3 regions of the Nocardioides sp. J9 genome follow, and region 2 is predicted to be linked to each of the others. Evidence: predicted binding sites of a transcription regulator. Region 2 holds the regulator's gene; each other region holds the start of a gene.
The links. Region 2 encodes HrcA, which represses chaperone genes, less so after heat shock. Its sites were predicted from a motif close to TTGGCACTCGNNNNNNNCGAGTGCCAA; they were not measured.

Region 1 (9,554 bases), on a different contig from region 2:
CGCAGCTGGGCGGCGCGTGCGCAGCAGGACCTGCTGCGCACCGCCTTCCTGCTCACCGGTGACCGCCACCGCGCCGAGGACCTGGTCCAGGAGGCGCTGGCGAAGGTCGCCCTGCGCTGGCGCCGCCTGCGTGACGGCAACCCGACCGGCTACGCGCGGCAGGTCGTCGTGCGCGACAACATCTCGGGGTGGCGCAAGCGCCGCCGGGAGGTGCTCGGCACGGACCCGGGCCGGGGTGGCCCCGGGACGCAGGTGCGCGACCACGCGCCGGCCACGGAGCGGCGGATCGCGCTCGACGCCGCCCTCGCCGCGCTGACACCGCGGCAGCGCGCGGTGGTCGTGCTGCGCTACTACGACGACCTCACCGAGCGAGCCGCCGCCGAGGCCCTCGGGGTGAGCGTCGGCACCGTGAAGAGCCAGGCCCACCTGGCCCTGGCCCGCCTGCGCGAGGCGGCGCCCGAGCTGGCCGAGCTGCTGGGGGAGGAGGTCTGAGATGACCGGCGAACGACTGCACGAGGTGCTCCACGAACGCGTGGCGGACCTGCCCGGGGCCGACCTGGTCGACGCCGCGTGGGCCCGCGCGCGCCGGACCCGCCAGCGGCGGGCGGTGGGGCTGGCCACCCGGCCGGGGCGGAGCCCCGGGGTTCGTACGCCGGCGCGCAGGTCTGGCAGGCGCCCGACGTCGCCGACGAGCCGAACCTGCCGCGGCTGCAGGGCGGCCCGCTGCCGGCCGAGGTCGACCTCTCCGGCGCCGGGCCGGTGGCAGCCGGGATCGGGCGGGCCGTCGCGGTCTTCGAGGTCGACGACGACCGGGGCCTCGACCGGGTCGTCGCGGTGGGGGAGGACGGGACGTCGTACACGCTCGACGTGGCGGGCATCGATCCGTGGGCGGACAGCGGGGGCAACTGGCTCAGCCCGCTGTCGAGGGCAAGCCTGGCGCCGGACGGCGAGCGGGTCTTCCTGCGCCAGACCGGCGCGCTCGCCGTCTACGACTTCGGCACCGACGAGTGGACCCGCATCGACCTCGACGGGCGGGACCCCGAGGACACCTGGTGGGCCACCGACCGGTTGCTCGTCGTCCCGGCCGAGGGCGCCGCGCCAGGCCTCGTGCTCGACGCCGACGGCACCCGGGTCGACACGCCGGCGGTCGACCCGCCCCCGCCGGTGCGCCTGCTCACCGACGACGAGCCCTACGGGGTGCCGGTCGACGCCCGGGATGCCATCGCGCAGGGCCTCGTCCTCTCCGGCGACCCCTCCCGCGCCGGGCCGGACCTCCGGTCCCGGGAGGGCGTCGCGGTGCGGTGGGGCGGGCAGAGCGCGGTCCTCGTCGTGCCCGACGGCCCCGGCCGTCGGTGGCTCCAGTGCTGCCCCGTCGTGGGCTGGCTCGACGAGGCGACCGTGCTGCTCGAGTCGCGCCACTCCCGGGCCCGGGTGCTGGCCTGGCGTGCGGGCACCGAAGAGCTCAGCCGGGTCGCCGACATCCGCGGCTGGCGGGCCGGGGACGAGGCCTTCGTCGGCAGCTACGCGATCCCGTGAACCGCCCGGTCCCGGCCGCCGTTCCGAGGCCCGAGATTCACCCGACCAACTCCTGCTCTCTCCTTGCACTCGCCATGGGCGAGTGCTAAACATGATGCTGGCACTCTCGCCTTGAGAGTGATAACGGACATCGCGAAGGAATCGCAGGAGTTATGTCGAAGCTGATTGCTTTCAACGAGGAGGCCCGGCGTGGCCTCGAGCGTGGCATGAACACGCTCGCCGACGCCGTCAAGGTCACCCTTGGCCCCAAGGGCCGCAACGTCGTCCTGGAGAAGAAGTGGGGCGCCCCCACGATCACCAACGACGGTGTCTCCATCGCCAAGGAGATCGAGCTCGAGGACCCCTACGAGAAGATCGGCGCCGAGCTGGTCAAGGAGGTCGCGAAGAAGACCGACGACGTCGCCGGTGACGGTACGACGACCGCGACCGTCCTCGCCCAGGCGCTCGTCCGCGAGGGCCTGCGCAACGTGGCCGCCGGCGCGAACCCGATGGGCCTCAAGCGGGGCATCGAGGCGGCCGTGAGCGCCGTCTCCGAGCAGCTCCTGGGCATGGCCAAGGACGTCGAGACCCGCGAGCAGATCGCTGCCACCGCGACCATCTCCGCCGGCGGCGACGCCACCGTCGGTGACGCCATCGCCGAGGCGATGGACAAGGTCGGCAAGGAGGGCGTGATCACGGTCGAGGAGTCGAACACCTTCGGCATCGACCTCGAGCTCACCGAGGGCATGCGGTTCGACAAGGGCTACATCTCGGCCTACTTCGTGACCGACCCCGAGCGCATGGAGACCGTCCTCGAGGACGCCTACGTGCTCATCGCCAACAGCAAGATCAGCAACGTCAAGGACCTGCTGCCGCTGCTGGAGAAGGTCATGCAGTCGGGCAAGCCGCTCGTCATCATCGCCGAGGACGTCGACGGCGAGGCCCTGTCGACCCTGGTCGTCAACAAGATCCGCGGCACCTTCAAGTCGGTCGCCGTCAAGGCCCCCGGCTTCGGTGACCGCCGCAAGGCCATGCTGCAGGACATCGCCATCCTCACCGGTGGCCAGGTCATCTCCGAGGAGGTCGGCCTCAAGCTGGAGACCGCCGGTCTCGAGCTGCTCGGCCAGGCCCGCAAGGTCGTCATCACCAAGGACGAGACCACCATCGTCGAGGGTGCCGGCGAGCAGTCGCAGATCGAGGGCCGGGTCAACCAGATCCGCGCCGAGATCGAGAACTCCGACTCGGACTACGACCGCGAGAAGCTGCAGGAGCGCCTCGCCAAGCTGGCCGGCGGCGTCGCCGTCATCAAGGTCGGCGCGGCCACCGAGGTCGAGCTCAAGGAGCGCAAGCACCGCATCGAGGACGCTGTCCGCAACGCGAAGGCGGCCGTCGAGGAGGGCATCCTCCCCGGTGGTGGCGTCGCGCTGGTCCAGGCCGGTGCGAACGCGTTCGACAAGCTCGAGCTCGAGGGTGACGAGGCCACCGGCGCGAACATCGTGAAGGTCGCGCTCTCCGCCCCGCTCAAGCAGATCGCCATCAACGCCGGCCTCGAGGGCGGCGTCGTCGCGGAGAAGGTCGCCAACCTCCCTGCCGGTGAGGGCCTCAACGCGGCCTCCGGCGAGTACGTCGACCTGCTGGCCAACGGCATCATCGACCCGGCCAAGGTGACCCGCTCGGCGCTGCAGAACGCCGCGTCGATCGCCGCGCTGTTCCTCACCACCGAGGCCGTCGTGGCCGACAAGCCGGAGAAGGCCGCCCCCGCGGGCGACCCGACCGGCGGCATGGGCGGCATGGACTTCTGAGTCCAGCCCCACCCGCACCACAACGAGGCCCCCGCCCACGGCGGGGGCCTCGTCGCGTTTTCCACCCCCCTCCTGCCGGACGGTCGAGACGTCACTTCCGGCCTGTTGAAGCGTCACTTCCGGCTCGTCGAGTGGTCACAAGTGGCAGGTCGAGTGGTCACTTGTGGCACGTCGAGGGGTCAGATGCTGCCCGCGCAATCCGGGTGCGGCGCCACGCGGCCCCGGAGCAGGATGGCGTCATGCCTGTCGAGCTGCTGCGTGCCCCTGCCCTCGCCGACGACGTCCCCTACGCCTACGCCGCGCGGGCCCACGGCCTCGTCCTCACTGCGGGTGCCTGCCCGCTCGACGAGAGCGGTGCGGTCGCCCACGTGGGCGACGTCGCGGGGCAGGCACGCCTGGTGATGGCCAACCTCGTCACCGCCCTGGAAGCGGCGGGGTGCACGCTGGCCGACGTCGCCAAGTCCACCGTGTACGTCGCCTCGTCGGACCGCGCCGATCTGGTCGCGGCGTGGGGCGAGGTGCGCGCCGCGTTCGGCGACCACGACGCCCCCAGCACGCTGCTCGGCGTCACCGTGCTCGGCTACCCCGACCAGCTCGTCGAGGTCGAGGCGATCGCCGTCGCCCCCTGACGGTCCGCGCCTGATCGGCGCGAACCGGGACGGAGTCCCGCCCGGTGCCACCCGGACGGCCCGGGTCCTCGGCCCCGGGGTCGTCCCCGCCCCAGGTCATCTCCGCCTCAGGGACTTTTGCCCTGTTGCCGAGGGCCGTCCATGGGCCATGGTGGATGTCGAAGCTGTGGGGCCGGTCGAGGGAGCCCGGCACCCGGAGGAGGCGACGATGCGGACCACCGGACGAGCGCAGGGAGCCACCAGGGCGGCACGCCACACATCCGCCACCCCCTGGGTGATGCTGGGCATGGCGACGCTCGGCTTCGTCGTGAACTTCTGGGCGTGGGCCCTGCTGAGCCCGCTCGGCCCGCTGTTCCGCGACACCGGTGACCTGGGCGACCTCAGCGAGTCGGACGTCTCGCTGCTCGTGGCCGTCCCGGTCGTCGTCGGTTCGCTGGGACGCATCGTGGTCGGCGCGCTCACCGACCGCTTCGGCGGGCGGGTGATGTTCCCGCTCGTCTCGCTCGCGACCGTCGTGCCGGTCCTCTTCGTCGCGTTCTTCGCGCTCGACTCCTACGCGCTGCTGCTCGTCGGGGGCTTCTTCCTCGGGATCGGCGGCACGGCGTTCGCGGTCGGCGTGCCCTTCGTCAACGCCTGGTTCCCGCCGGAGCGTCGCGGCCTCGCGGTCGGCATCTTCGGCGCCGGCATGGGCGGCACCGCCATCAGCGCGCTGACGACCGTGCCGCTGTACGACGACGCGGGGGAGCGCGCGCCGTTCCTGATCACCGCCGCCGTGCTCGTCGTGTACGGCGTCGTGGCGTGGCTCGTCCTGCGCGACGCGCCCGGTCGCACGGTGCCCTCGGCGCCGCTCGGGCAGCGGCTCGCTGCGACGGCGAGGCTGCGGATCACCTGGCAGGCGTGCGTCCTCTACGCGATCGCGTTCGGCGGCTACGTCGCGTTCTCAGTCTACCTGCCGGCCTACCTCAAGACCGCGCACGGGCTGACGGCGGCCGACGCGTCGAACCGGATGGCCGGCTTCGTCGTGGTCGCGGTGCTGATGCGTCCCGTCGGCGGCTGGCTCGCCGACCGGATCGGCTCGGTGCAGGTGCTCGGGGTCGGGTTCACCGTCGTCACGGTCTGCGCCGCCGTGGCCGCGGGGACACCTCCGCTGGAGGCCGGCGGGACGGTGGCCTTCCTGGCCATGGCGGCCGCGCTCGGTGCGGCCAGCGGTGCCACCTTCGCCCTCGTCGCGCAGGTGACCGAGCCGAGCCGGGTCGGCGGTGTCACCGGGCTGGTCGGTGCCGCGGGCGGCCTCGGCGGGTTCGTGCCCCCGCTGGTCATGGGCTACGTCTACGGCCGCACCGACTCCTACGCGATCGGGCTGTGGCTGCTGGCTGTCGCTGCCGCCGCCGCGCTCGTCCTCACCTTCACCATCGTCAGCCGCACTGCCACCGCGCCGAAGGAGACTGTCGCATGACCGACCTCGAGTCCCGACTCCAGCGGGTGGCCATCGGGTCGCGCCGGTTCTTCACGAAGGCGGAGGTCAGCGACGACGCCCGGGCGCTGTTCAGGAGCGGTGGCCGCGAGGGCGACGTCTTCTACCGCGACCGCTGGAGCCACGACAAGGTCGTGCGCAGCACCCACGGCGTCAACTGCACGGGTTCGTGCTCGTGGAAGGTCTACGTCAAGGACGGGATCATCACCTGGGAGGCGCAGCAGACCGACTACCCGAGCGCTGGTCCCGACCGACCGGAGTACGAGCCCCGTGGCTGCCCGCGCGGGGCCGCCTTCTCCTGGTACACCTATAGCCCGACCCGGGTGCGCTACCCGTACGTGCGGGGCGTGCTGCTCGACATGTTCCGCGCCGCGAAGCAGCAGTACGGCGACCCGGTGGTCGCCTGGGGCTCGATCGTCCAGGACGCCGAGAAGGCCCGGGCCTACAAGCGAGCCCGGGGCAAGGGCGGCCTGGTGCGGGCCTCCTGGGACGAGGTGGTCGAGCTCGTCGCCGCGGCCCACGTCTACACCGTCAAGCGCTGGGGCCCGGACCGGATCGCCGGCTTCTCCCCGATCCCCGCGATGTCGCCGGTGTCGTACACGTCGGGGGCGCGCTTCCTCGAGCTCATCGGCGCGCCGATGCTCTCCTTCTACGACTGGTACGCCGACCTGCCGAACGCCTCGCCGCAGATGTTCGGCGACCAGACCGACGTCCCCGAGTCGGGGGACTGGTGGGACGCGGGCTACCTGATCATGTGGGGCTCGAACGTCCCGATGACCCGCACGCCCGACGCGCACTGGATGACCGAGGCGCGCTACCGCGGGCAGAAGGTCGTCGCGGTGGCGCCGGACTACGCCGAGAACGTGAAGTTCGCCGACGAGTGGGTCAGCCCGGCGCCCGGCACCGACGGCGCCCTCGCCCTGGCGATGGGACACGTCGTGCTCAAGGAGTACTTCGTCGATCGCGAGGTGCCCTTCTTCACCGACTACAACAAGCGCTACACCGACCTGCCCCACCTCGTCTGCCTCGAGCCGACCACGGACGGCGCCTGGCGTCCCGGGAAGTTCCTGGTCGCCGGCGACATCGACCACCCCGAGGGCGGCACCGAGAACGCGATGTGGAAGCCCGCCGTCCTCGACGCGACGACCCGCGAGGTGCGCATCCCCAACGGCGCCCTCGGGCACCGCTTCGGCGAGGAGGGGATGGGCCGCTGGAACCTCGAGCTCGGCGACATCGACCCCGCGCTGAGCGTGCACCAGCTCCGCGACGACGCCGTCGAGGTCGAGCTGCCGCGCTTCGACGCGGCGGACGGCAAGGTCCGCCACCACCGCCGCGGCGTCCCCGTGGTCCGCGTCGGCGACCGCCTCGTCACCACCGTCCTCGACCTGGCGCTGGCCCAGTACGGCGTCGCGCGCGACGGCCTCCCCGGGCAGTGGCCCGCCGGTGACGACGACCCGGACGGCGTCGCCACGCCGGCCTGGCAGGAGCAGCACACCGGCGTACCGGCCGCCCAGGTCCGGCGCCTGGCCCGGGAGTGGGCGCAGAACGCGATCGACACCCAGGGCCGCGGGATGATCCTGATGGGCGCCGGGGTCAACCACTGGTACCACTCCGACCAGATCTACCGGGCGATGCTGGTCCTGACCACGATCACCGGGTGCCAGGGCCGCAACGGCGGCGGCTGGGCCCACTACGTCGGCCAGGAGAAGGTCCGCCCCCTGATGGGCTTCCAGCACCTCGCCTTCGCCCTCGACTGGCACCGGCCGCCGCGCCACATGAACCAGACCGCGTACTGGTACGTGAACACCAGCCAGTACCGCTACGACACCTTCAGCGCCGACGACCTCGACGCCGGCACCGGCATCTTCGCCGGCAGCAGCGTCATGGACCTGCTGGCGCAGTCGGTGCGGCTGGGGTGGACGCCGAGCTACCCGACCTTCGACCGCAGCAGCCTGCAGGTCGCCGACGACGCGGCCGCCGCGGGGATGGAGGTGCCGGCATACGTCGCGCAGCAGCTGAAGGAGGGGACGCTCCGCTTCGCGGTCGAGGACCCCGAGCACGAGGACAACCACCCCCGGATCCTCGACCTGTGGCGGTCCAACCTGCTCGGCAGCTCGGCCAAGGGCAACGAGTACTTCCTGCGCCACCTGCTCGGCACCGACAGCGCCGCGACCGCGCAGGAGGCGGCGCCCGACCAGCGACCGCGCACCGTCCGGTGGGCCGACGAGGCGCCCGAGGGCAAGCTCGACCTGCTGATGACCATCGACTTCAGGATGACCAGCAGCACCATCCTCAGCGACGTCGTGCTGCCGGCGGCCACCTGGTACGAGAAGCACGACCTGTCGACGACCGACATGCACCCCTTCGTGCACTCCTTCAACCCGGCGATCCCGCCACCGTGGGAGACCAAGTCGGACTGGGACGCCTGGCTGCTCGTCGCCAAACGGTTCTCCGAGCTCGCGGTCGACCACCTCGGCACCCGCCGCGACGTCGTCGCGAAGCCGCTGTGGCACGACACGCCCGAGGCGATGGCGACCGAGCACGGCGTGGTCAGGGACTGGCGGCTGGGCGAGTGCGAGCCGGTCCCGGGGCGCACGATGCCGGTGATCGCGGTCGCCGAGCGCGACTACACGGCCGTCCACGACAAGATGACGACGGTCGGCCCGCTGCTGGAGGGGGCCGGGATGCTCACCAAGGGCGTGCGGTACGACGTGCACCGCGAGGTCGACATCCTGCGCCAGCGCCACGGCGTGGCGGGCGCCGGCGCGGGTCGGGGCCAGCCGCGGCTGGAGACCGACGTGCAGGTGGCGGACGCGATCCTCCACCTCGCCGGGGTCTCCAACGGCCACCTGGCGACCCAGGGCTTCCGCTTCCTCGAGCAGCGCACCGGCACCCACCTGGCCGACCTGGCGGCCGAGCACGAGGGCAAGCAGATCACCTTCCGCGACACCCAGGTCGCGCCGGTCCCGGTGATCACCTCGCCCGAGTGGTCGGGCTCGGAGTCCGGTGGCCGCCGCTACAGCCCGTTCACGATCAACATCGAGCGGCACAAGCCCTTCCACACCCTCACCGGCCGGCAGCAGCTCTACATCGACCACGACTGGTTCCTCGGCACCGGCGAGATGCTGCCCACCTACCGACCACCGCTGGACATGACGGCCCTGTTCGGGGAGCCGCGGATCGGGGAGCAGGGCGAGCTCGGCGTCGCCGTGCGCTACCTGACCCCGCACAACAAGTGGTCGATCCACAGCGAGTACCAGGACAACCTCTTCATGCTCTCGCTCTCGCGCGGCGGCCAGTCGGTGTGGATGTCCGACCGCGACGCCGCGAAGATCGGCGTGCGCGACAACGACTGGATCGAGATGGTCAACCGCAACGGCGTCGTCGCCGCCCGCGCGATCGTGAGCCACCGGATGCCGGAGGGCACGGTCTACATGCACCACGCCCAGGACCGGCTCATCGACGTCCCGCTCACCGAGCGGGACCGCAAGCGCGGCGGCATCCACAACAGCCTCACCCGGATCCTGCTCAAGCCCAACCACCTGGTCGGCGGCTACGCGCAGCTCGCCTACTTCTTCAACTACATCGGACCGATCGGCAACAACCGTGACGAGGTCACGACGATCCGCAAGCGCACGGTGGAGGTCGAGTACTGATGCGAGTCATGGCCCAGATGGCGATGGTGATGAACCTCGACAAGTGCATCGGGTGCCACACCTGCTCGGTCACCTGCAAGCAGGCCTGGACCAACCGCACCGGCACCGAGTACGTCTGGTTCAACAACGTCGAGACCCGCCCCGGGCTCGGCTACCCGCGCACCTACGAGGACCAGGACCAGTGGCAGGGCGGCTGGATCCGCAAGCGCAACGGGCGGCTCGCGCTGCGCAGCGGCGGACGGCTGAAGAAGCTGGCGACCATCTTCTCCAACCCGAAGCTGCCGTCGATCGAGGACTACTACGAGCCCTGGACCTACGACTACGAGACCTTGCTCAGCTCGCCGCAGACCGACACCTTCCCGGTCGCCCGGCCGAAGAGCCTGCTGTCCGGCAAGGACATGGACGTCGAGTGGTCGGCCAACTGGGACGACGACCTCGGCGGCTCGCCCGAGCACGCGGCAAGCGACGTCATGCTCCG
Region 2 (9,554 bases):
CGGGCGTGATGCCCTGGCCGGTGCGCAGGATCGCGACGAGCTCCTCGATGAGCTTCTCCGCGAGCTCGAGCTCGTGCGGGTCGCCGCTGAGGGTGACCCGGTTGCCGCGGACGTGGACCTGGACGCCGAACCGCTTCTCGATGATGCCGAGGTGCTCGTCACCGGGTCCGAAGAGCGTGACCATGTCGATGCTGTTCGGCACGACGACGGTGTGCCGGGTGGCGGTGATCGGGGTGGGTGTTGAGTCGGTCATGGATGCCCGGCGGCGGGCGGCCTTTCAAAGCGGCAGTCGGTCCCCTCCATGCTACGGGAGGGACGCCCGAGGACCCAGCCGTTTGTCAGCCCGGGGGCCAGCTGAGCGGCCGGCCGGCGATCACGTGGCAGTGCGTGTGGAAGACGGTCTGCTGCGCGCCGGCACCAGTGTTGAAGACCAGCCGGTAGTCGTCGTACCCCTCGGCGGCGGCGACCTCGCGGGCCGCGACGGCCAGGTCGGCGAACGCCTGCGCGTCCGCGTCGGCGGTGGCGGCGGCGTTCGGCTGGTGCTCGCGCGGCACGACCAGCGCGTGCAGCGGGGCCTGCGGGTTGATGTCTCGGAACGCGACGGTCCGCTCCCCCTCGTGGACGATCTCGGCCGGGACCTCGCCGGCGACGATCTTGCAGAACAGGCAGTCCGGGTCGCTCACGCTGCCACCTTGGCAGATCGCCGGGAAGCCGTGTCAACCGGCTCCGGGGGTCGGGCGTGGAACTAACGTGACCATCCATGCAGTGCTCGGCGCACCCCACGTCTCCGCCGGCGGCCTCGCCGCGGCGGCGGGGCGCGTGATGGGCGACGCCGACGCCGCGATCGAGGCGCTGTACGTCGCCCACTGGGACCGGCTCGTCCGGCTCTCCGTGCTGCTCGTGCGCGACCAGGGGCAGGCCGAGGAGGTCGTCCAGGACGCGTTCGTGGAGCTGCACCGGCGCTGGGAACGCCTCGACGACCCGGACCGCGCGCTGGCCTACCTGCGGCAGACGGTCGTGAACCGGTCGCGGTCGGCGCTGCGGCACCGCGGCGTCGTCCAGCGCCACCTGGCCCGCCAGCACCGGGTCGACGACGCACCCCCGGCCGACGAGCCGGTGCTCGCCGACAGCCGGCGGCGCAGCGTGCTCGACGCCCTGCAACGCCTCCCCCGGCGCCAGCGCGAGGTGCTGGCGCTGCGCTACTACCTCGAGCTCTCCGAGGCGGAGATCGCCGAGACCCTCGGCATCAGCCGCGGCGCGGTCAAGAGCCACGCCTCGCGCGGCGCCGCCACCCTGCGGCCCATACTGGCCGCGCACGACCTGAAGGACGGCCAGTGATGGCGCACCCCACCGGACCCGACGACCCGATCGACCTGGACCTGCAGCGGGCGCTCGGCGACGCCGTCGCGGACGTGGAGCCCCGGGACCGGCTCGGCGAGATCCGGCGTCGCACCACCCCCAGGCCGCAGCGGTCCAGCCGACTCTGGGCCCTCGTCCTCGGCGCCGGCGTCGCCACCGCCGCGGTGGTCGGCATCGGCGGCTGGCTCGGCACGGTGGGCCTGCCCGGGTCCGGCGACGGCGAGCCCGCTGGCTCCCCCGAGCGCCACGAGGTGGTCGCGACCTACTTCCTGGCCGACACCCCGCTCGGGGAGCGGCTCTTCCGCGAGTTCCGCGCCGTCGCACCGGCCGCCGACGACGAGGCGCGGGTGCTCGCCGCGCTGCGCCTGCTGGAGCAGGACGAGGGCCCGCTCGACCCCGACTACCGCAGCGGGTGGCCCGCCGGCGCGTTCACCGGCGTCGAGGTGAGCGACGGCCGGGTCCGCGTCGAGCTCTCTGCCACCGTCGGCGTCCTGCCCGCCGCACCGGTCGTGCAGCAGGCCGTGCTCACCGCGCAGGCGGCGGTCGGCGAGACCCTCCCGGTCGCGTTCTCCTCGCCCGTCGCGACCCTCGGGCCCGACGCCGGCGAGGGGGTGGCGCGCGACAACCGCCTCCTCGCGCCGGCCAACATCACCGACCCGGTCGAGGGCCACGAGGTCGACGACCTGCTGACGCTGCGCGGCACCGTGGCCAACGGCGTCGAGGGCGACGTCCGCTGGGAGGTCCGCGACGACCAGGGAGTCGCCGTCGCCTCCGGGACGGTCACCCCCGACGACCTGGCCTGGGAGCACACCACCGGCATCGCCGAGGTGCCGCCCGGCACCTACCTGCTGGTCGTCGCCGTCGACACCGACGCCGGCCCGGCCGAGGACACGCGGACGGTCACGGTCCGCTGACCAGTCCCCCCTGCACGGAAGGATCGATCCCATGAGCACCTCCCGCAGCCTGACCCGGCGCCGTCGTACCGTCGCCGCGATCGCCGCGACGCTCGCCCTCGGCGTGCTCGCCGCATGCGGCGACGACGAGCCGGGCGACGCCGCCGGCGACCCGACGTCCCAGGCCGCCGACCCGACGACGGACACCGCGAGCCCGACCGTGCAGCCCGAGACGAGCGACCCGGCCACCGAGGTGCCCACCGACGCGCCCGGCCCCGACGTCATCCCGGTCTACTACGTCGGCGACACGCCGCAGGGAGACCGGCTGTTCCGGGAGTTCACCCAGGCGTCCGGCGTCGACAAGCTGGTGGCGGCCGCGGCCGCCGTCACCACCGGCGACCCGGTCGACCCCGACTACCGCACGCTGTGGCCCACCGGACGGTTCGCGTCCGTCGAGCAGGCGGACGACGCCATCGTGGTGGGGCTGGCCGACGACACCTGGCTCACCCGCGGCCGCCTCGACCGCGCGCGGGCGCGGCTGGCCGTCCAGCAGCTCGTCTACACGCTGCAGGGCACGATCGGCGAGCGGCTGCCCGTCCGTGTCGAGCTGGACGGGCAGCCGGCCGGCACCCTGCTGGGCATCCCCGTGCGCGACGGGCTGAAGGCGCGACCGCAGCTCGACGTCCTCGCGCTCGTCAACATCACCGAGCCCGCCGAGGGCAGCGTGGTGGGCAAGCGGTTCACCGCCTCGGGACGGGCGAGCTCGTTCGAGGCGACGCACATCTGGCAGGTCGAGGACGCCAGCGGCAAGGTCGTGCTGGAGGGCTCGGCCATGGCCGAGGGCTGGATCGACAAGCTCTGGCCCTGGGAGGTGGAGATCGACGCGCGCAAGCTGCCGCCGGGCCGCTACACCTTCGTCGCCCGCACCGACGACCCGTCCAACGGGGAGGGCGGCGGCCCGACCGAGGACACGAAGCGGATCCGGATCGAGTGAGGCTCACCCGGCGGCGGCTCAACCGCACCCTCCTCCTGCGCCAGCACCTGCTGGAGCGGGTGGACCGCACGCCCGCGGAGATGGTCGACCACCTGGTCGGGCTGCAGGCGCAGGAGTCGCTGCCGCCGTACCTCTCCCTCGCGGCGCGGCTCACCGACCTCGACCCGTGGGAGGTCAGTCGCGCGCTGGAGTCACGGGAGCTGGTGCGCGTGCTGAGCCTGCGCGACACGGTGCACCTGCACCTGCCCGCCGACGCACTCACGCTGCCCGTGTGGGCCGCGCCGGTGCGCGAGCGCGAGCTGCGGTCGAGCCAGACGATCGGGGAGGCGCGCACCGTGGACCGGGAGCGGTTCGCGGCCGCGGTGCGCGAGGTGCTGGCCGACGGCCCGCTCCCCCAGCGCACGATGGCCGCCCGCCTCGCAGAGCACTTCCCGGACTACACCGCCGGCCAGCTCGGCCAGGTCGCGCGGGTGGCCGAGGTGCTGGTCCAGCTGCCGCCACGCGGGTGCTGGAAGCCCACCTCGTCGACCGCGGTCGCCTACGACTTCGCCGAGCGCTGGCTCGGCGCCGCGCTGGCCGAGCCCGACGTGCCCGCCCTGGTCCGCCGCTACCTGCGCGCCTTCGGGCCCGCCACCGCTGCCGACGTGACGACGTGGTCCGGGATCACCCGCCTCGCGCCGGTGCTCAAGGGGATGGACGACCTCGTCCGCCACGAGGACGAGGACGGCAAGGTGCTCTTCGACGTCGACGGCGCCCCGATCGCCGACGAGGACGTGCCCGCCCCGGTGCGCCTGCTCGGCACCTACGACAACCTCTGGCTCTCCCACGCCGGCCGCGACCGGGTCACCGAGCGCGAGCGTCGCAACGCGTGGATGGGCGTCACCGGCGCGCAGGCCAGCGCGCTCTTCGTCGACGGCTGGCTCGAGGGCCTGTGGCGGGTCGAGGACGACCGGGTCGTCGTCGACCTGCTCCGCCCGCTCACCCGCGCCGAGCAGGCCGGGCTGGACGAGGAGGTCGCGCTGGTGGAGGCGCTGCTCGCCCGCTGATCAGGCGCCCCAGCGCCCCGTCCGCGACAGCAGGGCGGCGACGGCCGCCACCCCGGCGGTGGAGGTGCGCAGCACCTCGGTGCCGAGCCTGACGGCGACCCCGCCGGCCTCGACGAGGCGGGTGACCTCCTCGTCGGTGAGCCCGCCCTCGGGGCCGACGACGACCACGACGTCACCGTCGGCGGGCAGGGCCAGGGCAGCCAGCGGCTCGGTGGCGTCCTCGTGCAGCACCACCGCCACGTCTGCCGAGCCGACCAGCTCCACCACGTCGTCGGTGGAGGCGAGCGGGACGACCTCGGGGTGCCAGGCGCGGCGGGCCTGCTTGGCGGCCTCCCGGGCGGTGGCCTGCCACTTCGCGAGCGACTTCGCGGCGCGCTCGCCCTTCCAGACCGCGACGCTGCGGCCGGCGGCCCACGGCACGACCCGGGCGACGCCCACCTCGGTCAGCACCTCCACGGCCAGCTCGCCGCGGTCGCCCTTGGGCAGTGCCTGCACGACGGTCACCCGCGGGCGCGGCTCGGGCAGGTCGGCGACCTCCCGGGCGACCACGGTGAACGACTTCTTGGTGGTCTCGCTGACCTCACCGGTCACCAGCCGGCCGACGCCGTCGGTGAGCAGCAAGGCCTCCCCCACCCGCAGCCGTCGTACGACGACCGCGTGGTGCGCCTCGTCGCCGTCGACCGTCACGGTGTCACCGGGCGCGACGCCGTCGAGCGTCGGCACGAGGTGCTGCGGGAGGGTCACAGCGGCAGGTCAGTGTGCGGTGAACGCGTCGCGGAGCCGGCCGAAGACCGACTTGTGGGGCGGGCGCACGTCGCCGGACGGCTGCTCCTCGCCACGGATGGCGGCGAGCTCGCGCAGCAGCTCCTCCTGGCGCGGGTCCAGGCGGGTCGGCGTCTCGACGGCGATGGCGACGACCAGGTCGCCGCGCCCGCCGCGCAGGCCGGGCACGCCCATGCCGCGCAGCACCACCTCGTGGCCGGACTGCGTGCCGGCCGGGATGGGCAGCTCGAAGGAGGTCTCGAGCCCGCTCTCCTCGACGTCGGGGAGGTCGGCCTCGAGCGTGGGCAGGGTGATCGTCGTCCCGAGGGCGGCGGCGGTCATCGGCACCGAGACCGTGCAGTGCAGGTCGTTGCCGTGACGCGAGAACACCGGGTGCTGCGCGACCTGGATCTCGACGTAGAGGTCACCGGCGGGGCCGCCGCCGGGGCCGACCTCGCCCTGCTCGCTGAGCTGGACGCGGGTGCCGGTGTCGACGCCGGCAGGGATCTTGACCGTGAGGGTGCGGCGCGAGCGGACGCGGCCGTCGCCGGCGCACTCGCGGCAGGGCTCGGGGATGACCGACCCGAAGCCGCGGCACGCGGCGCAGGGGCGCAGGGTGCGGATCTCGCCGAGGAAGGAGCGCTGCACGTGGGCGACCTCGCCCGCGCCGCGGCAGGTCTCGCACGGCACCGGGTGGGTGCCGGGCGCGGTGCCCTCGCCCCCACAGGTGGAGCAGTGCACGGCGGTGTCGACCTTGAGCTCGCGGGCCACGCCGAAGGCGGCCTCGGCGAGGTCGACCTCGATGCGGATCAGCGCGTCCTGGCCCCGGCGCGTGCGCGGCCGCGGGCCACGGCCGCCGCCGGCACCGCCGGGCGAGCCGCCGAAGAAGGCGTCCATGATGTCGGTGAACGAGAAGCCGGCGCCCTGGCCCCCGAAGCCGCCGCCGAACGGGTCGCCGCCGCGGTCGTAGGCAGCCCGCTTCTGCGGGTCGGAGAGGACCTCGTAGGCGGCGGTGACCTGCTTGAACCGCTCCTGGCTCTCGGCGTCGGGGTTGACGTCGGGGTGCAGCTGGCGGGCCAGCTTGCGGTAGGCCTTCTTGATGGTGTCGGCGTCCGCGTCGCGGGCGACACCGAGCAGCTCGTAGGGGTCCTGGCTCACTTCATCTCCATCACGTGGCTGAGCGGGGCTCAGCTCTCGTCGAGGATGCGCGACACGTAGCGCGCCACCGCGCGCACCGCCGCCATCGTTCCTGGGTAGTCCATGCGGGTGGGGCCGACGATGCCGAGCGACGCGAGCGCGTCGTCGGGGCCGTAGCCGGTCGCCACGACGGACGTCGTCGCCAGCTCCTGGTAGGGGCCCTCGGCGCCGATCCGGACGGTGACGGCGCCACCGCTCGTCGCCTCGCCGAGCAGCTTGAGGAGCACGACCTGCTCCTCGAGCGCCTCGAGCAGCGGCTTGATCGAGGTGTCGAAGCTGTCGCCGAAGCGGGCGAGGTTCGCCGTACCGCCCACGACGATGCGCTCGTCGGAGCGGTGGTCGCTCATCGCCTCGACCAGCGACTCCACGACCGTGCGGGTGGTGGCGTCGAACTCCGGGTCGCCACCCTCCTCCGGCGGGCGGGTGAGCGCGCCGAGCGCCGCGGCGGCGTCGCCGATGACCTGGCCGGTCGCCGCGCGGTTGATCCGCGAGCGCAGGGTGACCAGCTCGTCCTCGCTCAGCTCGGAGGCCAGCTCGACGTGGCGCTGCTCCACGCGCCCGGTGCTGAGGATCAGCACGAGCAGCAGACGGGTCGGGGTCAGCGCGACGATCTCGACGTGGCGCACCGTCGAGCGCGACAGGGTGGGGTACTGCACGACCGCCACCTGGCGGGTGAGCTGGGCCAGGAGCCGCACCGAGCGGTGGACGACGTCGTCGAGGTCGACGGCCCCGTCGAGGAAGCTGGCGATGGCGCGCCGCTCGGCGGACGTCATCGGCTTGACGGTCGAGAGCCGGTCGACGAAGAGCCGGTAGCCCTTGTCGGTCGGCACCCGGCCCGCACTGGTGTGCGGCTGGGTGAGGTAGCCCTCGTCCTCCAGCGCCGCCATGTCGTTGCGGATCGTCGCCGGCGAGACCTTCAGGTGGTGCCGCTCGACCAGCGCCTTCGAGCCGACCGGCTCCTCGGTGGCGACGTAGTCCTCGACGATGGCCCGCAGCACGGCGAGCCTGCGCTCCTCCTGCATGCCGACCTCCTGACGAAACCTCGTGGACTGCTGAGCTGATCCTGTCGCACTGGCGGTCTTGGCACTCCGCCAGCAGGAGTGCCAATCCTACCCGCGCCCCCGCGGTTCCCGGGACCGGCGACACGGCCCTTCCCCTCGAACGACACGACCAGGTAGGTTAGGCTCACCTAATGAAGCGACGACAGGAGGAAGCGGCCATGTCCSKSSGSMCSGKCCTCRMCKSCSCCSSCGMCGMCGCCCWSSSGCWCGCCGCSRCSGMCSGCMGCAGCGCACTGCTCACCCTGCACAGCGGCCTCGGCTCACCCTCCTCCCCCGACCGCGACGCCGTGCTCACCCTGTCGGGCCGCCTCGTGGCCGACGGGCCCGAGGAGTGCGCGTGCTGCGGCGAGCTGCGCGCCCGCGTGGCGCTCGACCTCGACTTCGCGGTCCTCGACCGCCGGGACGGACCGGCCGCAGGCCGGCTCCGGGTCCCGCTGGCCGCGTTCACCTCCCCCGACCACGACCTCAACCGCGGCTTCCTCCAGCGGGCCGTGGAGCACGCCAACGAGTGCCACCAGGACGAGCTGCGCCGCGCGCTGGCCACCCGCGCCGGCACCCGGCTCGGCGACCTGCTCGGCGTCCAGCTGTGCGGCCTGCGCCCCGACGGCGTCGTGCTGCGGTGGGTCGACACCACCGGCGCCCACCAGCACGAGCTGCGCTTCCCCCGCGCCGCACGCAGCGCTGCCGACCTCGGCGAGCTGCTCCGGTCCGAGCTCCACGAAGGGCTGTGCTGAACCTCCTAGGCTGGCCGCTGTGGGTTTCGAGGAGATAGCCGACCGGGTCTGGGTGCTGCGCCACCCGTGGTACGACCTCAACGTCACCGCGATCGGCGGCGAGCGCGGCATGGTCGTCGTCGACACCCACGCGTCGGCGGTCGCCGCGCGCGAGGTGGTCGACGCACTGGCGCGGCTCGGACCCGCGCGGCCGGTCGCGGTGGTCAACACCCACGAGCACTTCGACCACACCTTCGGCAACGCCACCTTCCTCGAGGAGTACGGCGAGCTGCCGGTCCACGCGACCGAGGAGGCCGCCGCACGCACGGTCCCCGCGGGCGAGCGGGCCAAGGAGGCGTTCCGGGAGTCCGACGACCCGCGTGCCGGGGAGGTGCTCGCGACCGAGGTCCGGCCCGCCGACCACACCTTCTCCAGCGCTGCGGTCGTGGACCTCGGCGACCGGCAGGTCGAGCTGGTCCACCCCGGGCGCGGACACACCGCCGGCGACCTGGTGGTCCGGGTGCCGGACGCCGACGTGCTGCTCGCCGGCGACCTCGTCGAGGAGTCCGCGCCGCCGGGGATGGGTCCGGACTGCTGGCCCCTGGAGTGGGCGACCACCCTCGACCTCGTCCTCGGCCTCCTGACGCCCGCGTCGGTCGTGGTCCCGGGCCACGGGGCCGTGGTCGACCGGCGCTTCGTCGAGGAGCAGTGCGACGACCTGCGCGCCGTCGGCGAGACCATCCGCAACCTCGCGTCCCGCGGTGTGCCGCAGGTCGAGGCGCTCGCCTCCGCGCAGTGGCCCTGGCCCGTCGACCTGCTGCACGACGCGGTCGCCCGCGGCTACGCCCAGCTCCCCCGCGGCGCCCGCCGGCTCCCGATGGCCTGACCGGCGCCGATGCGGGTACCACCCCCGCATGAGCGAGAAGAACGAGGAACCGCGGCTCGGCGTGCCGGACGAGGACCTGCCCGAGGACCTCGTCGCAGACGAGGACAACCCGCTCGCGGAGGGACTGCCCGACGGCGAGACCGTCGAGGGCCTGCTCACCGAGGGCAAGGAGGGCGACGAACCGGTCGAGGGGCCCGACGGCGACGACGCGGCACAGGACCAGAAGCCGCCGATCTGACCGTCACTGACCGTCGCCGACCGGCCCGCGACGCCCGGTGTGACGCACCCGTCGACGGCGCGGCACCACCGGCCGCGCGGCGCCACGACCTACGGTTGTCCGTCGTGGATCGCTACGGGACCGACGTGCTGTCAGGTGACTGGAGGGCGCCGAAGCGCGGCCGCGCGGTGGAGACACCGGCCGACCCGGGCCTGGTGGTCGAGGAGGTCACCACCGACTGGTGCGGCGAGATCGTCGCGGTGGACCGGGACCTGCACACGGTCACCCTCGAGGACCGGCGCCGGAAGCGTCGTACCTTCCCGCTGGGGGCAGGCTTCCTGCTGGAGGGCAAGCCGGTGATTCTCACGGCCCCGGTGACCAGGGCCGCGCCGGCCAGGCCCACGCGCACCGCCAGCGGCTCGGTCG
Region 3 (9,554 bases), on a different contig from region 2:
CGACGCCGTACCGGCGCCGCCAGAGCAGGTACGTCGCCGCGGCACCCGCGATGCCGGCGAGCACCACGAGCGGCGCGGCCCGTCCCTCGAGCCCGGCGGCGAGGGTGGGCGCGTCGTGGTCGATCGGCACGAGGGCGGCGAACACGATCGCGCCGGTCGCGAGGCCGACGACGAGCGCCCGGACGCGGATCTCGCCCGCGAGACGGTCGTTGCCGCTGCGCTCGGCGTCGGCGGCGAGGAAGGTCCCGGCGAGGAACGCGCACGTGCCGACGGCGATCAGGCCGCCGAACAGCGAGGTCGGGTTCACCCACGACTCCCAGCGGTCGCCCGCCCCGTCCAGCGGCACCCGGCCCGACGCGATGCCGCCCGCGACGGTCCCGAGGAAGAACGGCGTGAGGATGCTGGAGGTCGCGAAGACGACGCCGAAGAGCCGGGCCTGGCCGAGGGTCTCGGAGTACTTCCGGAAGGCGAAGCTGGCGCCGCGCAGCACGATGCCGAGCAGCGCGAGCAGCAGCGGCAGCACCAGCGTCGACATCGCGGCGGCGAAGGACTCCGGGAAGCCGGTCCACCAGGTCACCAGCACGTAGATCAGCCACACGTGGTTGGCCTCCCACACCGGGCCGATGCTGTGGTCGACCAGCGTGCGCAGCTCCGCGCCGCGCCGGCTGCTGCCGGCGGTGAGGTCGAAGAAGCCGGAGCCGAAGTCGGCCCCGCCGAGGACGGCGTAGGCGATGACCCCGACGAAGAGTGCGGCAGCGACGGCGACCTCGAGGCTCATCGGGACACCTCCGGGGCGTAGGGGCTCGGCAGGTCCTCGGCACCCTCGCGCCAGCGACGGGCCATCGAGCGCAGCACGACGACGGCACCGACGGTCATCGCGGTGTAGACGACGGTGGAGATGCCGAGCAGCCACCACAGGCTCGCGCTGTAGTCGCCGACCGCCTCGGGGGTGCGCATGACGCCGTGCACGATCCACGGCTGGCGGCCGACCTCGGTCGCGATCCAGCCCGCCTCGAGCGCGACCGCGGCGAGCGGGCCGGCGACGGCGGCGAAGCGCAGGAACCACCGCCGTTGCAGCAGGTCCCGGCCCCGCTTGCGCTGGACCCAGAAGAGCACGACCGCGCCGGCGAGCAGGGTCCCGATGCCGACCATCGTCTGGAAGGCCCAGTGGGTCAGGTTGACCGGCGGGTGCTCGTCCTCGGGGATGGTGTCGAGGCCCGGCACCGGCTCGTCGAGGGAGTTCATCGCGATCACCGAACCCAGGACCGGGATGTCGATCGACCACTTCACCTCGCCGTCGACGAGCACGCCACCCAGGCGCAGCGGCGAGGGGCTCTCCGTGGTCTCGGCGAGCTCGAAGGCCGCCAGCTTGGCGGGCTGGCGCTCGTCGAGGCCGCTGCCGAGCACGTGGCCCATGAACGGCTGGGCGACGGCGGCGATCGACGCGAACGCGAACGGCACGATGAAGCCGAGCCGGTGGTGCTGGTCGCGGCGGCCGCGGAGCAGCCCCACGGCGTACACCCCGGCGACGGAGAAGCCGGCCACCATGTAGGCGCCGATCCACATGTGCGCGAACTGGGTGAAGGTCTGCAGGTTGAAGAGCACCGACCACGGCTCGATGTTGGTGACCTCGCCGTCGACGAGGTCGAAGCCGGTCGGCGCGTTCATCCACGCGTTGACCGCGAGGACGCAGTAGGCGCCGAACACACCGGTCACCGCCATGGGCAGCACCATCAGCACGTGCCGCTTCGGCGGGATCCGGTTCCAGCCGTAGAGGTAGATGCCGAGGAAGATCGCCTCGAGGAAGAAGGCGAGGCCCTCGAACGCGAACGGCAGGCCGAGGACGTCGCCGTACGTGCCCATCAGGCCGGGCCACAGCAGGCCCATCTCGAAGCTGAGCACCGTGCCCGAGACGGCGCCGATGGCGAAGAGGACGGCGGAGACCTTGGCCCAGCGGTGCGCCAGGCCGAGCGCGACCGGGTCGTCGCGGCGAATGCCGATCAGGTGCATCACGAAGATCATCGCCGGGAAGGCGACGCCGAAGCAGGCGAGGATGATGTGCCAGCCGAGCGAGAGCGCCATCTGCTGGCGGGCCGGCAGGAGGCCCGCGGGCTCGGCGTCGGTGGCGAGCTGGGTCAGGACGGTGGTGACGACGTCGGGGGTCAGCACGTCCTCGACGCTAGCCTCTTGTGAATGCGTTCACAAAAGGTCGGGGCTGACGACTCGGTCACACCCCGGTGCCACCTGCTCCGGCGCGCAGGTCGGTGATGGAGATCCGCACGGTCAACCGCTCCCCCGCCATCCGGATCCGCCCGCGCATGCCGGCCGCGAGCACCATCGGCAGCACCGCCTTGGTGTCGGAGGGGGCGGTCAGCACGATCTCCTCGCACCCGGCGGACCGCGCCGCGCGCGCGATGCCGGCGAGCAGCTGGGTGCCGACACCGCGGCGGTGCCACGCCGGGTCGACCCACAGGTCCACCGGCCACGGGCCGTCACCCTCGACCTTCGTGTACTCCGCGCGCCCGGCGACCTTGCCGCCGGCCAGGGCCGTCACCACCGGGCCGTCGGTCACGAAGTCGGGGGTCGCGCTGGCGGCGGGCTGGTGCGGCGCCGGAGGTGCCGCCCGGTCGAGGACCTCGCCGACCAGCTCGGCGAGCGCGGCGGCCCGCTGGCGCTCGGTCTCGGTGAACGGGGTGTCGCGGCGGATCTGGATCGTGGCCGAGCCGCCGACCGTCATCTCCAGCACGTCGTCGTGGTCCGCGCTCGGCGTGACGTCGGCGTCGAAGAGGTGCGCGGCGACGTCGGGGAAGCTCGCGGGCTGGTCGATGATCGCGCGCACGGCCTGCACGTAGCGCGTCGGCTGGTCCTCGAGCGCCGCGGTCGTGACCGGGACGGCGGAGACCATCTGCCCGCCCGCGCCGTCGACCAGCTCGCCGAGCCGGTCACGGGTCCAGTCCTGCGGGACCTGCAGCACCATCTCGTCGGTGACCGAGGAGTCACCCGGGAAGACCTGGACGGTCTGGATGTTCACGCCGGCGCGACCGCACGCCTCGGCGAGCTGGGCGAGCGCTCCGGGTCGGTCGGGCAGTCCGGCGCGCACTCTCCACAGCATGGCCCCATCATGCCGGAGGGGGCCGAGACGACGCGACGCCGAAAAACCGCCCCGGCCCGCCGCACCGAGAGGTACGACGGGCCGGGGTTCAGGCTGTGCAGCCGGTCAGCTGCCGGTCAGTGGCCGTGGCCGTGCCCGTGGCCGTGGCCCGCGTCGGGCTCCTCCTCCTCGGGCTTGTCCACGACCAGCGTCTCGGTCGTGAGCAGCATGCCGGCGACGGAGATCGCGTTGGCCAGGGCCGAGCGGGTCACCTTGACCGGGTCGATGACGCCCTGCGCGATGAGGTCGCCGAACTCGCCGGTCGCGGCGTTGTAGCCGGTGCCCTCGCCGGCCTCGCGGACCTTGTGCGTGACGACGTAGCCGTTCTCGCCGCCGTTCTCGGCGATCCAGCGCAGCGGCTCCTCGACGGCCTTGCGGACGATGCGGACGCCGACGGCCTCGTCACCGGTGAGGCCGAGGTCGTCGTCGAGCACCTTCGAGGCGTGGATGATGGCCGAGCCACCACCGGGCACGATGCCCTCCTCGATCGCGGCCCGGGTCGCGGAGACCGCGTCCTCGATGCGGTGCTTCTTCTCCTTGAGCTCGACCTCGGTGTGCGCGCCGACCTTGATCACCACGACGCCGCCGGAGAGCTTCGCGAGCCGCTCCTGGAGCTTCTCGGTGTCCCAGTCGGAGTCGGACGCCTCGATCTCCTTCTTGATCTGCTCGACGCGCGCCTGCACGGCGGACTCGTCGCCGGCACCGTCGACGATCGTGGTGTTGTCCTTGGTGACCACGACGCGGCGGGCCCGGCCGAGCTCCTCGAGGCCGATCTGGTCGAGCTTGAGGCCGACCTCCGGCGAGATGACCGTGCCGCCGGTGAGGATCGCGATGTCCTGCATGATCGCCTTGCGGCGGTCACCGAAGCCGGGCGCCTTGCCGGCGACGGCGGTGAAGGTGCCGCGGATCTTGTTGACGACCAGGGTGGAGAGCGCCTCGCCCTCGACGTCCTCGGCGAGGATGAAGAGCGGCTTGCCGGTCTGGATGACCTTCTCCAGCAGCGGCAGGAGCTCGGCGATGGCCGAGATCTTGCCCTGGTTGATGAGGATGTACGGGTCGTCGAGGACCGCCTCCTGGCGCTCCGCGTCGGTGACGAAGTACGCCGAGTTGAAGCCCTTGTCGAACTGCATCCCCTCGGTGAACTCGAGCTCGGTCGAGGGGGTGTTGGACTCCTCGACGGTGATCACGCCGTCCTTGCCGACCTTGCCGAAGGCCTCGGCGAGCAGGTCGCCGATGTGGCTGTCGCGCGAGGAGACGGTCGCGACGGAGGCGATGTCCTTCTCGTCGTCGACGTCGCGGGCGGCCGAGCGGAGGGCGTCGCCCACCGCGCCGCCGGCGGCGTCGAGGCCGCGCTTGAGGCCCATCGGGTTGGCGCCGGCGGCCACCGCACGGAGGCCCTCGTGCACGAGCGCCTGGGCGAGCACGGTCGCGGTCGTCGTACCGTCACCGGCGACGTCGTTGGTCTTGGTCGCGACCTCCTTGGTGAGCTGGGCACCGAGGTTCTCGAACGGGTCGTCGAGCTCGACCTCACGGGCGACGGTCACGCCGTCGTTGGTGATGGTCGGCGCGCCCCACTTCTTGTCGAGCACGACGTAGCGGCCCTTGGGGCCGAGGGTCACCTTGACGGTGTTGGCGAGGGCGTCGACGCCGCGCTCGAGCGCGCGCCGGGCGTTCTCGTCGAACTCCAGGATCTTGGGCACTTGTTGCTCCTTGCTGTGGAAAGCCGACCGCCCGGGACGTCGTCCGCGTGGTCGCCGGGGCGACCGATGCGGACGACGTCCCGGGCGGTTCGAGACTCGAAGGTCAGGCCAGGACGGCCAGGACGTCGCGGGCCGAGAGGATGAGGTACTCCTGGCCGGCGTACTTCACCTCGGTGCCGCCGTACTTGCTGTAGATGACCTTGTCACCCACGGCCACGTCGAGCGGGACGCGGTTGCCGTTGTCGTCGATGCGGCCGGGGCCGATCGCGAGGACCTCGCCCTCCTGCGGCTTCTCCTTGGCCGTGTCGGGGATGACCAGACCGGAGGCGGTGGTCTGCTCGGCCTCGAGGGGCTTGACGACGATCCGGTCCTCGAGCGGCTTGATGTTGACCGACACGATGTCGACCTCCACTTTCTAGGGCTGATGCGTTTGGTTTCTACTGCTGGTTCGTGGTGCGGCCGCAGGCGCGAGGGGCGCCCCCGACCGGCGTTGGCACACTCGGTGCGAGAGTGCCAAAGATGAAACTAGCACTCACGGCAAGCGAGTGCCAGAGGTGCCCGGGCCCGGGCCAGCGCGAGTTTCTACCAAAGTCGGTTGACCGGGGTCGCGCGGACACGGAAGCGTTGCCCCCATGTTCGCTGCCCTGGGTCGTTTCGTGACCCGATTCCGCTGGTTCGTCATCGCCGGGTGGATCCTGCTCGCCGCCGTCGTCGTGAGCACCGCGCCCGCCCTGGAGTCGACCCAGGACAACTCCGAGTTCCTGCCCGACCACTACGAGTCGATCCAGGCACTGCAGCTGCAGGAGGAGAAGTTCTCCGACGCCTTCTCCCCCGGCGCCATCCTCGTCATCGAGCGCGAGGACGGCGCGGCGCTGACCGCCGAGGACCAGGCCGAGGTCGGGACCTTCGCCCAGGAGCTCGCACCCGAGCTCGGCACGGACACCTTCCAGCCGGCCGTCTTCTTCCAGGACGAGCAGGGCAAGCCGAACCTGTCGGAGGACGGCACGGTCCTCTTCGCCGTGATCCCGCTGGCCGACGGCGCCACCGGCTACGACACCCAGGCCTTCGACGACGGTCGCGACCTGCGTGAGGAGATCGACGAGCTCACCGGGGACTCGGGCCTCGAGGTGCGGGCGACCGGCGCGGTGCTGCAGGGCCTCGACTCCCAGGAGTCCAGCGAGCAGACACTCGTGATCGTCGGCATCGCCACCATCGTGCTGATCGTCGGCCTGCTCGCACTGATCTTCCGCAGCGTGCTGATCTGCCTGCTGCCGATCGTGACCGTCGGCATCGTCTCGATGATCGCCACCGGCGCGATCGCCTGGGCCAACGACCTCTTCGACCTCAAGGCGGACGCCTCGGTCGAGCAGATCCTCGTCGTCGTCCTCTACGGCGTCGGCACCGACTACATCCTGTTCTTCCTCTTCCGGCACCGCGAGCGGCTGCGCCAGGGCGCCGAGGTGAAGGACGCCGTCGTGCACAGCCTCGACCGTGCCGGCGAGGCGATCGCGTCCGCCGGTGGCGCCGTCATCGTCGCGTTCATGGCGCTCGTGCTCAGCTCGCTCAGCATCTTCCGCGCCATCGGCCCGGCGCTGGCCATCGCCGTGTTCGTGACCCTGCTGGCCGCGCTGACCCTCGTGCCGGCGGTCGTCTCCCTGCTCGGCCGCGCGCTCTTCTGGCCGTCGAAGTCGTGGCAGAAGGAGCCGAAGCACGGCACGTTCGTGAAGCTCGGCCGCGCCGTGGGTCGCCGCCCGGGCGTCGTCGCGCTCGTCTCCGGTGGCGTGATGACGGTGCTCGCGCTCTTCGCGCTCAGCTTCAACCCGTCCTTCGACTTCAACTCCAGCCTGCCCGAGGGCGTGGAGTCCACCGAGGCGATGGAGACCTTCCAGGCGAACTTCTCCGCCGGTGCCGCCGAGCCGGTGCCGGTGCTCGTCGACGCCGAGGGCGCCGACGTGACCGAGGCCCAGCTCGGCGAGTTCAAGGCGGCGCTCGAGGGAGCCAGGGGCGTCGACGCCGTCGCCGGCCCGGTCCCGTCCGAGGACGGCTCGGCGTTCCAGTACTACCTGACGCTCGCCGACGACCCGGTCTCCGACGCCGCGCAGGACAACGTCGCCGGCCCGATCCGCGACACCGCCCACGACGCGGCGCCCGAGGGGACCGAGGCGTACGTCGGTGGCACGCCCGGCATCTTCGCCGACATGTCCTCGGCGATGGCCCGCGACTACAAGGTCGTCTTCCCCGTCGCCGCCGGCGTGATCATGCTGATCCTCGCGCTCCTGCTGCGCAGCCTGGTCGCCCCGTGGTTCCTGATGGCCGCGGTCGGCCTCGGCTTCGCCGCGACCCTCGGCCTCACAGTCATCGCGTTCCAGAACATCGGCGGTGAGCCCGGCCTGATCTTCATGCTGCCGATCTACATCTACCTGTTCGTCACGGCACTGGGCACCGACTACAACATCTTGATGATCGCCCGGTTGAGGGAGGAGGCCCGCGAGGGCCGCGACCCGCACGACGCCGCGTCGCAGGCGGTCACCCACGCCGGCCCGACCATCGGCGCCGCGGGCATCATCCTCGCCGGCACCTTCGCGTCGCTGATGCTGGGCGGCAACACGCTCATCGTGTCGATGGGCTTCGCGCTCGCCGTCGGCATCCTGATCGTGGCGTTCGTGATGTCGATGTTCTTCACCCCGTCGCTGACCTCGCTGCTGGGCCACGTCGCCTGGTGGCCGGGCCACGGGGACGAGGCCCGCGACGACGCGCACGGGCACGGGCCTGCCGGTGGCGAGCCCCGCGACGGTGACGAGGTGCCGGCCGGGGTCGACCTCGTGAAGTGAGCACCGCCTGACAGGATCAGGGGGTGGACCTCGAGACGTTCCGGTGGCTGCTGACCGACGACGGGCAGGCGCTGCTGGCCGAGGCCACCACCCTGGTCGCCGACGGCGCGAGCCCGCTGGCGGCCGGCTCCGCCCTGCGTCGTACGACGACCGGCGAGCGTGCCGCGGCGGCGCTCGGGCAGGTCGAGCTCCGGCAGCGCGCGGTCGCGAAGTTCGGCGAGCTCGCCGCCCGGATGTACTTCACCCCCGACGCGCTGGAGCAGGCCACCCGGCAGCGGGTCGCCGACCACCGCGCTGGTCGGGCCGCGGCGTTCGGCGCGCGGACGCTGGTCGACCTCGGGTGCGGGATCGGTGGCGACCTGCTCGCCGCCTCCCGGGTCGGGATCATCTGCGCCGGCGTCGACCTCGACCCGGTGCGGGTCGCGATGGCGGAGGCGAACCTCGCCGCGGCCGGGTTGCCCGGCGCGGTCCAGGTCGCCGACGCGACGACGGTCGACCACCGGGCCTTCGACCTCGCGTTCGCCGACCCCGCCCGCCGCTCGGGCGCCGGGCGCAGCTTCCGCGTCGACGACTGGACGCCGCCGTGGACGTGGGTCGAGGGCCTGCTGCGCCGCGACGCCTGCGTGAAGGTCGCACCCGGCATCCCGCACGACCTGGTCCCCGACGGCGTGGAGGCCGAGTGGGTCAGCGACGACGGCGAGGTCAAGGAGGCGGCGTTGTGGTCCGGGCGCACCGCCACCGTCGCCCGCCGCGCGACGGTGATCCGCGAGGGCGGGCTGGCGACGCTGACCGAGGAGGACGACCCGGGCGCCGACGCCGTCGGCACCCGCGCGGTCGGCGCCTTCCTCTACGAGCCGGACGGCGCGGTGATACGCGCCGGCCTGGTCACCGCGGTCGCCGCCGGGGTGCACGGCGGGCTGGTCGACCCGAAGATCGCCTACCTGACCTCCGACGACGCCTTCCGCACGCCGTTCGCCCGGGCCTACCGGGTCGTCGAGGAGCTCCCCTACCGCGAGAAGCAGCTGCGGGCCGCGCTGCGCGAGCGCGGCGTCGGGAGGATCACGCTCAAGAAGCGCGGCGTCGAGGTGTCCCCGGAGGCGCTGCGCAAGCGGCTGGACCTGCGCGGCGACGCCGAGGCGACCGTGGTCCTCACCCGCGTCGCGGGCGAGGGCACGGCCCTCCTCGTCGACCCGCTGGGCTGAGGCCCAGCACGCTCACCGGCCGAGCGCCGCGGCCTCCGCGCCGATGGTGGTGTCGTCGCCGTGCCCGGTGTGCACGACCGTGTCGTCGGGCAGGTCGAACAGCTTCGCCCGGATGGAGTCCTCCAGGGTCGGCCGGTCGCTGAACGAGCGACCGGTGGCGCCGGGGCCGCCGTTGAAGAGGGTGTCGCCGGTGAACACGCAGTCCAGGTCGGGCGCGTAGAGGCACACGGCGCCGGGAGCGTGCCCCGGCGTGTGCAGCACCCGCAGCGTCGTACCGGCGACGGTGATCTCCTGCCCGTCGGACAGGTCGACGTCCCAGAGGTGGTCGGTGTGGGTCAGCTCCCACAGCGGCCGGTCGTCGGGGTGGAGCAGGATCGGTGCGCCGGCGCCGCCGTTGACCGCCTCGCGCAGGGCGGGGGCGACGCGGACGTGGTCGTCGTGGGCGTGGGTGCACACGATCGCGTTGACCCGACGCTGGCCGACCACGGCGAGGATGTCGTCGACGGAGTGCGGGGCGTCGATGACGATGCACTCCTCGTCGTCGCCGACGACCCAGATGTTGTTGTCGACCTCGAAGGTCTCGCCGTCGAGGGAGAACGTCCCCGACGAGACGGCGTGGTCGACGCGTGCCCGGCCGGTCACAGGACCACCACCGAGCGCAGCACGTCGC

Region 1: the regulator HrcA is predicted to act here: its motif matches at 1,599-1,625, upstream of groL (chaperonin GroEL).
Region 3: the regulator HrcA is predicted to act here: its motif matches at 5,377-5,403, upstream of groES (co-chaperone GroES).

What each region holds. Positions count from the first base shown of each region.
Region 1 covers NZ_VLJQ01000126.1:5,598-15,151, forward strand. The annotation lists gene L615_RS21225 (SigE family RNA polymerase sigma factor) at 1-492, shown strand, start outside; gene L615_RS21230 (hypothetical protein) at 571-1,536, shown strand; gene groL (chaperonin GroEL) at 1,689-3,317, shown strand; gene L615_RS21240 (RidA family protein) at 3,557-3,946, shown strand; gene L615_RS21245 (MFS transporter) at 4,155-5,402, shown strand; gene L615_RS21250 (nitrate reductase subunit alpha) at 5,399-9,076, shown strand; gene narH (nitrate reductase subunit beta) at 9,076-9,554, shown strand, end outside.
Region 2 covers NZ_VLJQ01000138.1:1,113-10,666, reverse strand. The annotation lists gene L615_RS22660 (PhoH family protein) at 1-253, opposite strand, end outside; gene L615_RS22655 (HIT domain-containing protein) at 339-683, opposite strand; gene L615_RS22650 (SigE family RNA polymerase sigma factor) at 751-1,338, shown strand; gene L615_RS22645 (Gmad2 immunoglobulin-like domain-containing protein) at 1,338-2,273, shown strand; gene L615_RS22640 (Gmad2 immunoglobulin-like domain-containing protein) at 2,305-3,246, shown strand; gene L615_RS22635 (winged helix DNA-binding domain-containing protein) at 3,243-4,292, shown strand; gene L615_RS22630 (16S rRNA (uracil(1498)-N(3))-methyltransferase) at 4,293-5,036, opposite strand; gene dnaJ (molecular chaperone DnaJ) at 5,046-6,212, opposite strand; gene hrcA (heat-inducible transcriptional repressor HrcA) at 6,242-7,273, opposite strand; gene L615_RS22615 (hypothetical protein) at 7,600-8,046, shown strand; gene L615_RS22610 (MBL fold metallo-hydrolase) at 8,066-8,911, shown strand; gene L615_RS22605 (hypothetical protein) at 8,940-9,149, shown strand; gene L615_RS22600 (DUF3097 domain-containing protein) at 9,254-9,554, shown strand, end outside.
Region 3 covers NZ_VLJQ01000076.1:1,424-10,977, reverse strand. The annotation lists partial or broken gene L615_RS12250 (cytochrome d ubiquinol oxidase subunit II) at 1-778, opposite strand, end outside; gene L615_RS12245 (cytochrome ubiquinol oxidase subunit I) at 775-2,169, opposite strand; gene L615_RS12240 (GNAT family N-acetyltransferase) at 2,228-3,112, opposite strand; gene groL (chaperonin GroEL) at 3,229-4,851, opposite strand; gene groES (co-chaperone GroES) at 4,955-5,248, opposite strand; gene L615_RS12225 (MMPL family transporter) at 5,508-7,682, shown strand; gene L615_RS12220 (class I SAM-dependent methyltransferase) at 7,706-8,884, shown strand; gene L615_RS12215 (MBL fold metallo-hydrolase) at 8,897-9,526, opposite strand; gene L615_RS12210 (S-(hydroxymethyl)mycothiol dehydrogenase) at 9,523-9,554, opposite strand, start outside.